Regions from separate parts of the Kitasatospora sp. SC0581 genome, predicted to be linked through region 2. Evidence: riboswitches for the same ligand, from Rfam matches in the RefSeq annotation. Region 2 holds a riboswitch; the other holds the start of a gene.
What was found. Region 2 has a riboswitch for cyclic di-AMP ahead of ACLWS4_RS25025 (transglycosylase family protein). Riboswitches for the same ligand answer to the same signal wherever they lie in the genome.
Positions count from the first base shown of each region.

Region 1 (4,352 bases), on a different contig from region 2:
CGCCGGAGTCCTTGCCGTTGTTGGACCAGAACAGCAGGTCGCCCGCCTGGAGGCTGTCCAGCGAGACGTGGGTGCTGGCGGCGGCCTGGTCGGCGGCGACGCGCGGGACGGAGACGCCCGCGGCGCGCAGCGCGGCCTGGGTCAGGCCGGAGCAGTCCCAGCCGCCGTTGCCGGTGCCGCCGTAGACGTACGCCTGACCGACCTTCGACTGGGCGAAGGAGACCGCGGCGGCCATGCTGCCGGTCGCGGCCGGCGCCTGGGTCTGCGTCTGGGCCTGGGGCTGCGGAGCGGGCTTGGTGGCGGGCTTCGCGGCCGGCTTGGTGGACGGCTTGGCGGCCGGGGCCTCGGGCTGCGCGGTCGGCTGGGCGTTCACGGCACCGCCGTTCGCGGACTGGCCGGACTTCTGCGAGCGGTCGAACCAGGTGAAGTCCGAGCCGGACGTGCCGGCGGAGGACTGGCCGGCCCGGGCCTGGCCGTTGCCGCCGAAGGACAGCTGCTGGCCCGGGTAGATGGTGTCCGGACCCTCGGTCAGGGTGCCGCGGTTGAGGTCGTACAGCCGCTGCCAGCCGCCCTGCACCTTGTGCTGGTCGGCGATCGCGGACAGCCAGTCGCCCTCGACGACGGTGTAGTCGCCGCCCTGGGCCTGCTGCTGGCGCTTCTGCACCCAGTCGCTCCGGTTGCCGGAGGCGGCGGAGTCGGTGGAGGCCTGCGCGTCGCCCTGGGCGGGCGCGGCGGGCTTCGCGGCGGGGGTCTGGGGCTGTGCGGGCTTGGCGCTGGGCTTCGCGGCCGGAGCGGCCGGCTTGGCGCTCTGGGCGGGCGCGGCGGGCTTGGCGGCGGTCGAACCCGCCGAGGTGTCAACGGCGGCCGCGGCGCCGCCCTTGGTGAGCCCGGCCTGGACCGAGCAGACCGGCCAGGCGCCGGGGCCCTGCGAGGCGAGGACCTTCTCGGCGACGGCGATCTGCTGGTCCTTGGCGGCCAGGTCGGCGCGGGCCGCGTAGGCCGTGCCGCCGAAGGCGGACCAGGTGCTGGAGGTGAACTGGAGGCCGCCGTAGAAGCCGTTGCCGGTGTTGATGCTCCAGTTGCCGCCGCTCTCGCACTGGGCGACCTTGTCCCAGGTGGCGACGGAGGCGGCCGAGGCGGTGCCGGTGGTGAGGCAGGGGACGGTGAGGCCGACGCCCGCGACGCCGAGGGCGGCGATCACGCGACGGGTACGGCCGGACAGACGGGTGCCGTTGGTGGGCAGCATGAAGACGTGGTCCTCTCCCACGCCTGCGAGGTGAGCTGTCGGATTCGGGCTGGAGTTGCCCGGCCGTGCGGTGAGCACGGCTTCACCCCTAGCCCTGGACCGTTCCGGAGAGCGGTCCGGGGCGACTTACCTGTGGGTCCCCCGCTCCTGCCGTGGTGCGTTTTCGCGCTTCCAGGACATCCGACGGCAGGACTCGGCGTTGCGGATGACCGGGTTCGTGTGGTCACGAACGGGGAGCACGTTAATCAGACTTAAGTTCAAACTGCAAACCACTGTGATGTGCATCACGGTTTAGTGGAAACTGCCAAAATTGCCACTCACCATGATCGTAAATGATCGTTTTCAGGCAATGCTGTTGTGGAAGCCGACAACTGGCTCCGCCTCAGGAGTGGCGTGACGGTGCGTCGAATCGCGGAGTGGCGCACTCCGGCGGGTGGGGGAGCGGTCGCGATCGGAGCATGTGAATCCACGCTCCCTATTTCCTTTCAAATAGCGCCAGAACGGACATTCCCCTTCATTGCCGGGTGACTCCCGTACGGGACGGACGGGGTGGGGGAAGTACGCGGAAGGGCCCGGAACGCGATCCGTTCCGGGCCCTTCGGTGCGCGCGAACCCGCGCGCGGTGTCCTTATCGTCCGCCAGGCCCCTCGGCGGCCGCGTGGGCGCCACGGGAGCCCTCCACGACCCCCTCGGCCTCGGCGGCGGCCGCCGCCTCCGCCTCGGCCCGTGCCAGGTCCTCCGGGGACGGCGTGGGCAGCGCGGCCAGGTAGGTGGAGGCGATCAGCTGGCCGACCGACGGGTAGGCGCCCAGCGGCGCGGCCGACGGGCAGCCGGTCTCCTCGGCGGCGGTGGCGAGCAGCTCGGAGTCCGCCTCCGGGCCGATCACCAGCGGGGCCAGCGCCGGGCGCTGCGAGCCGGTGTCCTTGAGGTGGTTGACGGCCGCGGCCACCGAGCCGGGCACGTCGAGCGCGGCGGCGACGACCGGCACGGCCAGCCGGGCGGCCAGCAGCACGCCGGTGATGCCGGCCGCGGCGGCCGCGTCCTCGCCGCCGACGGTGGTCAGCACCACGCCGTCCGCGGCGGTCGCGATGGCGAACAGTCGGGCGCGGTCGGCCCGGGCCAGCCCGGCCTCGGAGAGCCGGACGTGCACGGCCTCGGCCAGCAGCGGGTGCGGGCCCAGCGGGTCGGTGACGGGCGCGCCGTACTCGGCGGCGAGCGCGTGAAGCCCGGTCAGGAAGGTGTGCGGGCCGGGCACCAGCGGCACCAGGACGGGCATCGGCCGCCCGGCCTCGGCGGCCAGGGCCAGCAGCTCGGCCACGGTGCGGTCCTCGCCGCTCGCGCCCGCCGCACCGTCACCGGGGAGGTAGCCGACGGCGGTCTGGACGCCGTTCTGCTCGGTGCGGACGATCGAGAGCAGCTCCTCGACGACCGAGCGGGACTCGGGCCCGGCGGTCGCGGGCACGGCGAGCACCAGGGCCGGGGCGCCGGCCGGGATCTCGGGGCGCTCGGGACGACGGTGGCGCCCCCGCGCACGGGAGCCTGGAGTACGGACGGGCAGTGGCGCGCCCGGAATGGCTGCGGTGCTCATGCCGGAGATCGTAGGACATCGGCCCGTCCGGCTTGCAGTCGGCTGCCGTACGGGTTTCGCGTGCTCGCGGTACGGACCCGGTGCGTCTCCGGCGCCGGTCCGGGCGCTTTGCCTACAATCCGGACATTCTTCGCCCAACCCCCGCATGGTGGCCGGTGCTTGTCCCGACGCGATCCGAGGGGACGGGCGTTGCACCCTGGGCGCGTGAGATGTCTCACAGCATGAGCCCGGCTTGACGGAGGGTCACGGGCGGGCGACTCCCGGCATTCGAAGATCAACATTCAGCGGGGAGGTGCTCACGGCCGGTTATCGCGGGCTCGACGATTCATCGGCTATGTCCGTTTACGTACCGTCAGGGGAAGGGCCCGTGAAGAGTTCGCGGCTGCGGGTAAAAGGCCTCGTGCACCTGCAATGTCCCGTGCTGATGCACGTGCACTGCGGCTATCATCACGTCAAGTGAGGCGTTGTGCCGGACCGGTACGGGGCCGGTCCGTTCGTTTCGGCGGTGCCGGGGGCGCCGCGCTGGACGACAACTCCGGAGCTCTTCGGGAGATTTCTATGCACGACTCGCAGGACACGCACGGCTCGTACGACACCTACAACGGGATGGCCGCCGCCGATCTCCAGGGGGTGGTCTGGCAGAAGAGCCGGCACAGCAACTCCCAGGGCAACTGCGTCGAGTTCGCGGCCCTGCCGGGCGGCGATGTGGCGATGCGCAACTCGCGGTTCCCGGACGGCCCCGCACTCATCTAAACCCGGGCCGAGATCTCCGCCCTGCTGCTGGGGGCGAAGGACGGGGAGTTCGACCACCTGGCGGTCTGACCAGCCGCCGTGCTCCATCATCGGGGGGCCGTCGTGGGTGCCGACACCACGACGGCCTTTGTCTTTGTCTCCTCCGGATGTCTTCGCTCCGGAGGCCTCTCCCGGATCCGTCCGGCCGCCCGGCCGCGCTGAGCCGCTCGCGGTTCCGTGGTGCCGGAGGCTCTCGACGGGGCCTGCTGGAAGCGCCCGGGGTGCGGTCCTCCCGGGGTGTCCGTCGACCGGCCGCGCGCCGTCCGGCGCGGGGTCCGTCCCGAAGGCAGGGCTCCTCCGGAGCGCAGGGCCTGTCCCGGGGTCAGGGCTCGTCCGGAACGCCGGGCCCGCTCGGAGCACGGGGCCCGCTGGGAGTACAGGACCCGCTCGGAGCGCGGGGCCCGTCCTAGGCCGAGCGCCGATGCCGTCCGCCGACGTCGACGGGACCGTCGAGCGGTGAGCGGCCGCCGAGCCCGGGGTGTCCGTCCAGCGGGGAACCGCCGACCGACTCGGCCTCGAACATCGCCCAGACCACCTTGCCGCTGCCCAGCGGGTGCCAGCCCCAGGAGCGGCTGAACGACTCCACCAGGTGCAGCCCGCGGCCCGATTCGGCGACGAAGTCGGCCTCCCGGGCGACCGGGCCGGTGCTGCTCGGATCGCTCACCGCGCAGACCACCTGGGGTGCGCGGTGCACCAGGCTTATTCGGATCGGCAGCCGGCCGTCCG
Region 1 covers NZ_JBLRWA010000001.1:13,410-17,761, reverse strand. Annotated here, with positions in the region: gene ACLWS4_RS00085 (transglycosylase family protein) at 1-1,267, opposite strand, end outside; cyclic di-AMP (ydaO/yuaA leader) riboswitch at 1,254-1,424, opposite strand; gene ACLWS4_RS00080 (hypothetical protein) at 1,875-2,834, opposite strand; partial or broken gene ACLWS4_RS00075 (DUF397 domain-containing protein) at 3,393-3,656, shown strand; gene ACLWS4_RS00070 (ATP-binding protein) at 4,033-4,352, opposite strand, start outside.
Region 1: another riboswitch for cyclic di-AMP. It lies ahead of ACLWS4_RS00085 (transglycosylase family protein); the one in region 2 lies ahead of ACLWS4_RS25025 (transglycosylase family protein).

Region 2 (4,352 bases):
CACCGACCGGCTGATCGACGGCTTCGCGCAGCGCGGTTCGGCGGACCTGATCCACGAGTTCGCGTTCCCGCTCCCCATCTACGCGATCTGCGACATGCTCGGGGTGCCGGCCGAGGACCAGGACGACTTCCGCGACTGGGCCGGGATGATGATCCGCCACGGCGGGGGCCAACGCGGCGGCGTGGGGCGGGCGGTGAAGCGGATGCGGGCGTACCTGCTGGAGCTGATCCACCGCAAGCGGGCGGACCTCGGGGACGACCTGATCTCGGGCCTGATCCGGGCCGGCGACCACGGTGAGCACCTGACCGAGAACGAGGCCGCGGCGATGGCCTTCATCCTCCTGTTCGCGGGTTTCGAGACCACCGTGAACCTGATCGGCAACGGCACCTACGCGCTGCTGCGCAATCCGGAGCAGCGCCGGCTGCTGCAGGAGTCGGTGGTGCGCGGGGAGAGCGCGCTGCTAGAGACCGGGATCGAGGAACTCCTGCGCTACGACGGGCCGGTGGAGCTGGCGACCTGGCGGTTCGCGACCCGTCCGCTGACCATCGGCGGGGTGGACATCCCGGTCGGCGACCCGGTGCTGGTGGTGCTGGCCGCGGCGGACCGCGACCCGGCCCGGTTCGCGGCGGAGAACACCCTGGACCTGGCCCGGAAGGACAACCCCCACCTGGGCTTCGGGCACGGCATCCACTACTGCATCGGCGCTCCGCTGGCGCGGCTCGAAGGGCGTGCCGCGCTGGCCACGCTGCTTTCCCGGCTGCCCGATCTGCGGCTCGCGGAAAGCCCGGAGAATCTGCGCTGGCGGGGTGGTCTGATCATGCGTGGCCTGCGCGAACTCCCGGTGGAATTCAGTCCGGAGAGCCGTTCCCCGCACGCCCCTCCGCACCCCGTTCCGGATGCCTCTTCGACGCCTCCGACCTGCTGAGATCACGCTGACGGGACGTCGCCGATCGCCCGCCGACGGGGGTGTGAACACCCATCAATCCGGACATAACGCCGCTGTTGGTAGGCGATCGGACACGGGCCGTAATTGTTGTGTGATATCGGTGATATGAGCTTGTGATTGGTCTGATGATCTGTCTACTCTCCCTGGAGTTCGCAGCTGCGGACCTCGTACGCGGAACGCCGAATCCTGCCCGCCGCGTCACGGGAAACCGACCAGAACCCTGGGCAGGGGCGGGGGAACCAGGTTTGTTGCCGTCTCCCCACGGCTTGGGGTGAAGCCGCCCGAGCGGAAATCGTTTCCGCGTACGGCGGCCGGGCCACCTCCCGGTCCGAACCCGACAGCTCACCTCGCAGGCGTACGGAGAGGGACCTCTTCATGCTGTTCGTTGGAACTGGCCGTCACCGTCGTCGCACCCAGGCCGAGAAGGCCATCGCCGTCGCCGGTGTGGCCGGCGTCGGACTCGCGATGCCGCTCCTCACCGCCACCGGCGCCTCCGCCGCCCCGGCCTCCACCTGGGACTCCGTCGCCCAGTGCGAGAGCGGCGGCAACTGGAGCATCAACACCGGCAACGGCTTCTACGGCGGCCTCCAGTTCACGTCCAGCACCTGGAAGGCGTACGGCGGCACCGCCTACGCGGCGCAGGCCAACCAGGCCAGCAAGGCCCAGCAGATCTCGGTCGCCGAGAAGGTGCTGGCCTCGCAGGGTCCGGGCGCCTGGCCGGTCTGCTCCCAGAAGGCCGGTCTGACCAAGGGCGGTGCCCCGGCCTCGGTCGACACCTCCTCGGACGCCAAGCCGCAGTCCGCCCCCAAGCAGCAGGCCCCGAAGCCCGCCGCCAAGCCCGCCGAGAAGCCGGTCGCGCAGAAGCCCGCCGCCCAGAAGCCGGCCCAGAAGCCCGCCGCGCAGCCGGTCCAGCAGGTCGCCCCGCAGCAGCAGGCGCAGCCGCAGACCCCGGGCTTCTCCGGCAAGGCCGGCTGGGACGCCGACGCCAAGGTGTACTGGTACCAGAACAACGGCGGCTGGTACTGGACCAGCCACCAGAGCGTCTACCAGCAGTACGCCGGCCAGGCCGCCGCCCAGCCGCAGTACGCCCCGCGCGCCGCGCAGCAGGCCCCGCAGGCCGCCGGCCACGACTACACCGTCCGTGCCGGTGACACCCTGTCGACCATCGCCGCCGCCCAGGGCGTGTCCGGCGGCTGGAGCGCGCTGTACGAGCAGAACCACTCCACCGTCGGCGGCGACCCGAACCTGATCATGCCCGGCCAGGTGCTGCACCTCGGCTGAGCCGCCCCGCCCGACGCCGGGAGCGCCCGCGGCCGGCAGTACCCCGAGACCGGGGTGCCCGCCGGGGGCGCCCGCCGCCGCGCCGGAGCGCTCGGCGCCGACGCCGCTCCACCCCGCCGTCCGAAGGGGGCCGGTCCTACCGGTCCCCTTCGTCCGCATTCGCCCGCTCCGGTGGGACAAGCTGGGACAAGCAGGTGAACTACCGGTGGGTAGCAGGGCCACACGGTGAGACGGGACCGAGGCCGACGCGGCCACGGCAGCCCGGGCGGTTAGGCTCTGGTCGTAACGACTCCGCAATCGTCCTGCTGGCAGCACCACCGTCAGACCGGACCCTGCTCTCGCAAGGAGATGCCTCGTGCCGTCCATCGATGTCGTCGTAGCCCGTGAGATCCTCGACTCCCGCGGCAACCCCACGGTCGAGGTCGAGGTCGGCCTCGACGACGGCAGCACGGGTCGTGCCGCTGTCCCGTCGGGTGCCTCCACCGGTGCCTTCGAGGCGCTGGAGCTGCGCGACGGCGACAAGAACCGCTACTTCGGCAAGGGCGTCGAGAAGGCCGTCCTGGCCGTCATCGAGCAGATCGGCCCGGAGCTGGTCGGCTACGACGCCACCGAGCAGCGCCTGATCGACCAGGCCATGCTGGACCTGGACGCCACCCCGGACAAGTCCTCGCTCGGCGCCAACGCCATCCTGGGCGTCTCGCTGGCCGTCGCGCACGCCGCCTCCGAGGCCAGCGACCTGCCGCTGTTCCGCTACCTGGGCGGCCCGAACGCGCACGTCCTGCCGGTCCCGATGATGAACATCCTCAACGGCGGGTCGCACGCGGACTCCAACGTCGACATCCAGGAGTTCATGATCGCCCCGATCGGCGCGGAGTCCTTCTCCGAGGCCGTCCGCTGGGGCGTCGAGGTCTACCACACGCTCAAGGGCGTGCTGAAGGAGCGCGGCCTGTCCACCGGTCTGGGCGACGAGGGCGGCTTCGCCCCGAACCTGGACTCCAACCGCGAGGCCCTGGACCTCATCGTCGAGGCCATCGAGAAGGCCGGCTACGTGCCCGGCCGTGACGTCGCGCTGGCCCTGGACGTCGCCTCCTCCGAGTTCTACGAGGACGGCGCCTACCGGTTCGAGGGCAAGGACCTCACCGCCGCCGAGCTCATCGAGTACTACGCCGAGCTGGTCGCCGCCTACCCGCTGGTCTCCATCGAGGACCCGCTGGACGAGTCGGACTGGGCCGGCTGGAAGGCCATGACCGACAAGCTGGGCGACAAGGTCCAGCTGGTCGGCGACGACCTGTTCGTCACCAACCCGGCCCGTCTGGCCCGCGGCATCGAGACCGGCACCGCCAACGCGCTGCTGGTGAAGGTGAACCAGATCGGTTCGCTGACCGAGACCCTGGACGCCGTCGAGCTGGCCCAGCGCAACGGCTACCGCTGCATGATGTCGCACCGCTCCGGCGAGACCGAGGACGTCACCATCGCCGACCTGGCCGTCGCCACCAACTGCGGCCAGATCAAGACCGGTGCCCCGGCCCGCTCCGAGCGCGTCGCCAAGTACAACCAGCTGCTGCGCATCGAGGAGATCCTCGACGACGCCGCCGAGTACGCCGGCCGCGGCGCCTTCCCGCGCTTCCGCCACGAGGGCTGAGCGCTCCCGGTAGCGCACGCCTGACCGGTGCCCCGCCGTTCACCCCGTAGGGTGGACGGCGGGGCACCGTCGCGACCAGGAGGGGATACGGGAGATGGCTGGCTGGAGGATCCCGGGCTTGGCGGCCCGGCCCCGGTTCACGAGCCGGGCGACCGTCCTCGTCCTGGTGCTCTGCTCGCTGGTGGCGATCCTCGCCTACCCGACGCGGCAGTTCATCTCCCAGCGCGCCGAGATCTCCGCCCAGCGGGCGAAGGCCGACCACGCGCGCCAGCAGGTCGAGCAGCTGCGCCGGGAGAAGGCCCGCTGGCAGGACCCGGAGTACGTCAAGGCGCAGGCCCGCGCCCGGCTGCACTACGCGGTGCCGGGGGAGACCCCGTACATCGCGGTGGACCCGGCCGGCCAGGCCTCCGCCAGGACCTCCTCGTCCGCGGGCGGGGCCGCCTCCGGGCCGAATGCGGCGCCCGGCGGCGCCGCCGGCCAGGC
Region 2 covers NZ_JBLRWA010000018.1:139,918-144,269, forward strand. Annotated here, with positions in the region: gene ACLWS4_RS25020 (cytochrome P450 family protein) at 1-925, shown strand, start outside; cyclic di-AMP (ydaO/yuaA leader) riboswitch at 1,147-1,316, shown strand; gene ACLWS4_RS25025 (transglycosylase family protein) at 1,322-2,227, shown strand; gene eno (phosphopyruvate hydratase) at 2,583-3,869, shown strand; gene ACLWS4_RS25035 (FtsB family cell division protein) at 3,964-4,352, shown strand, end outside.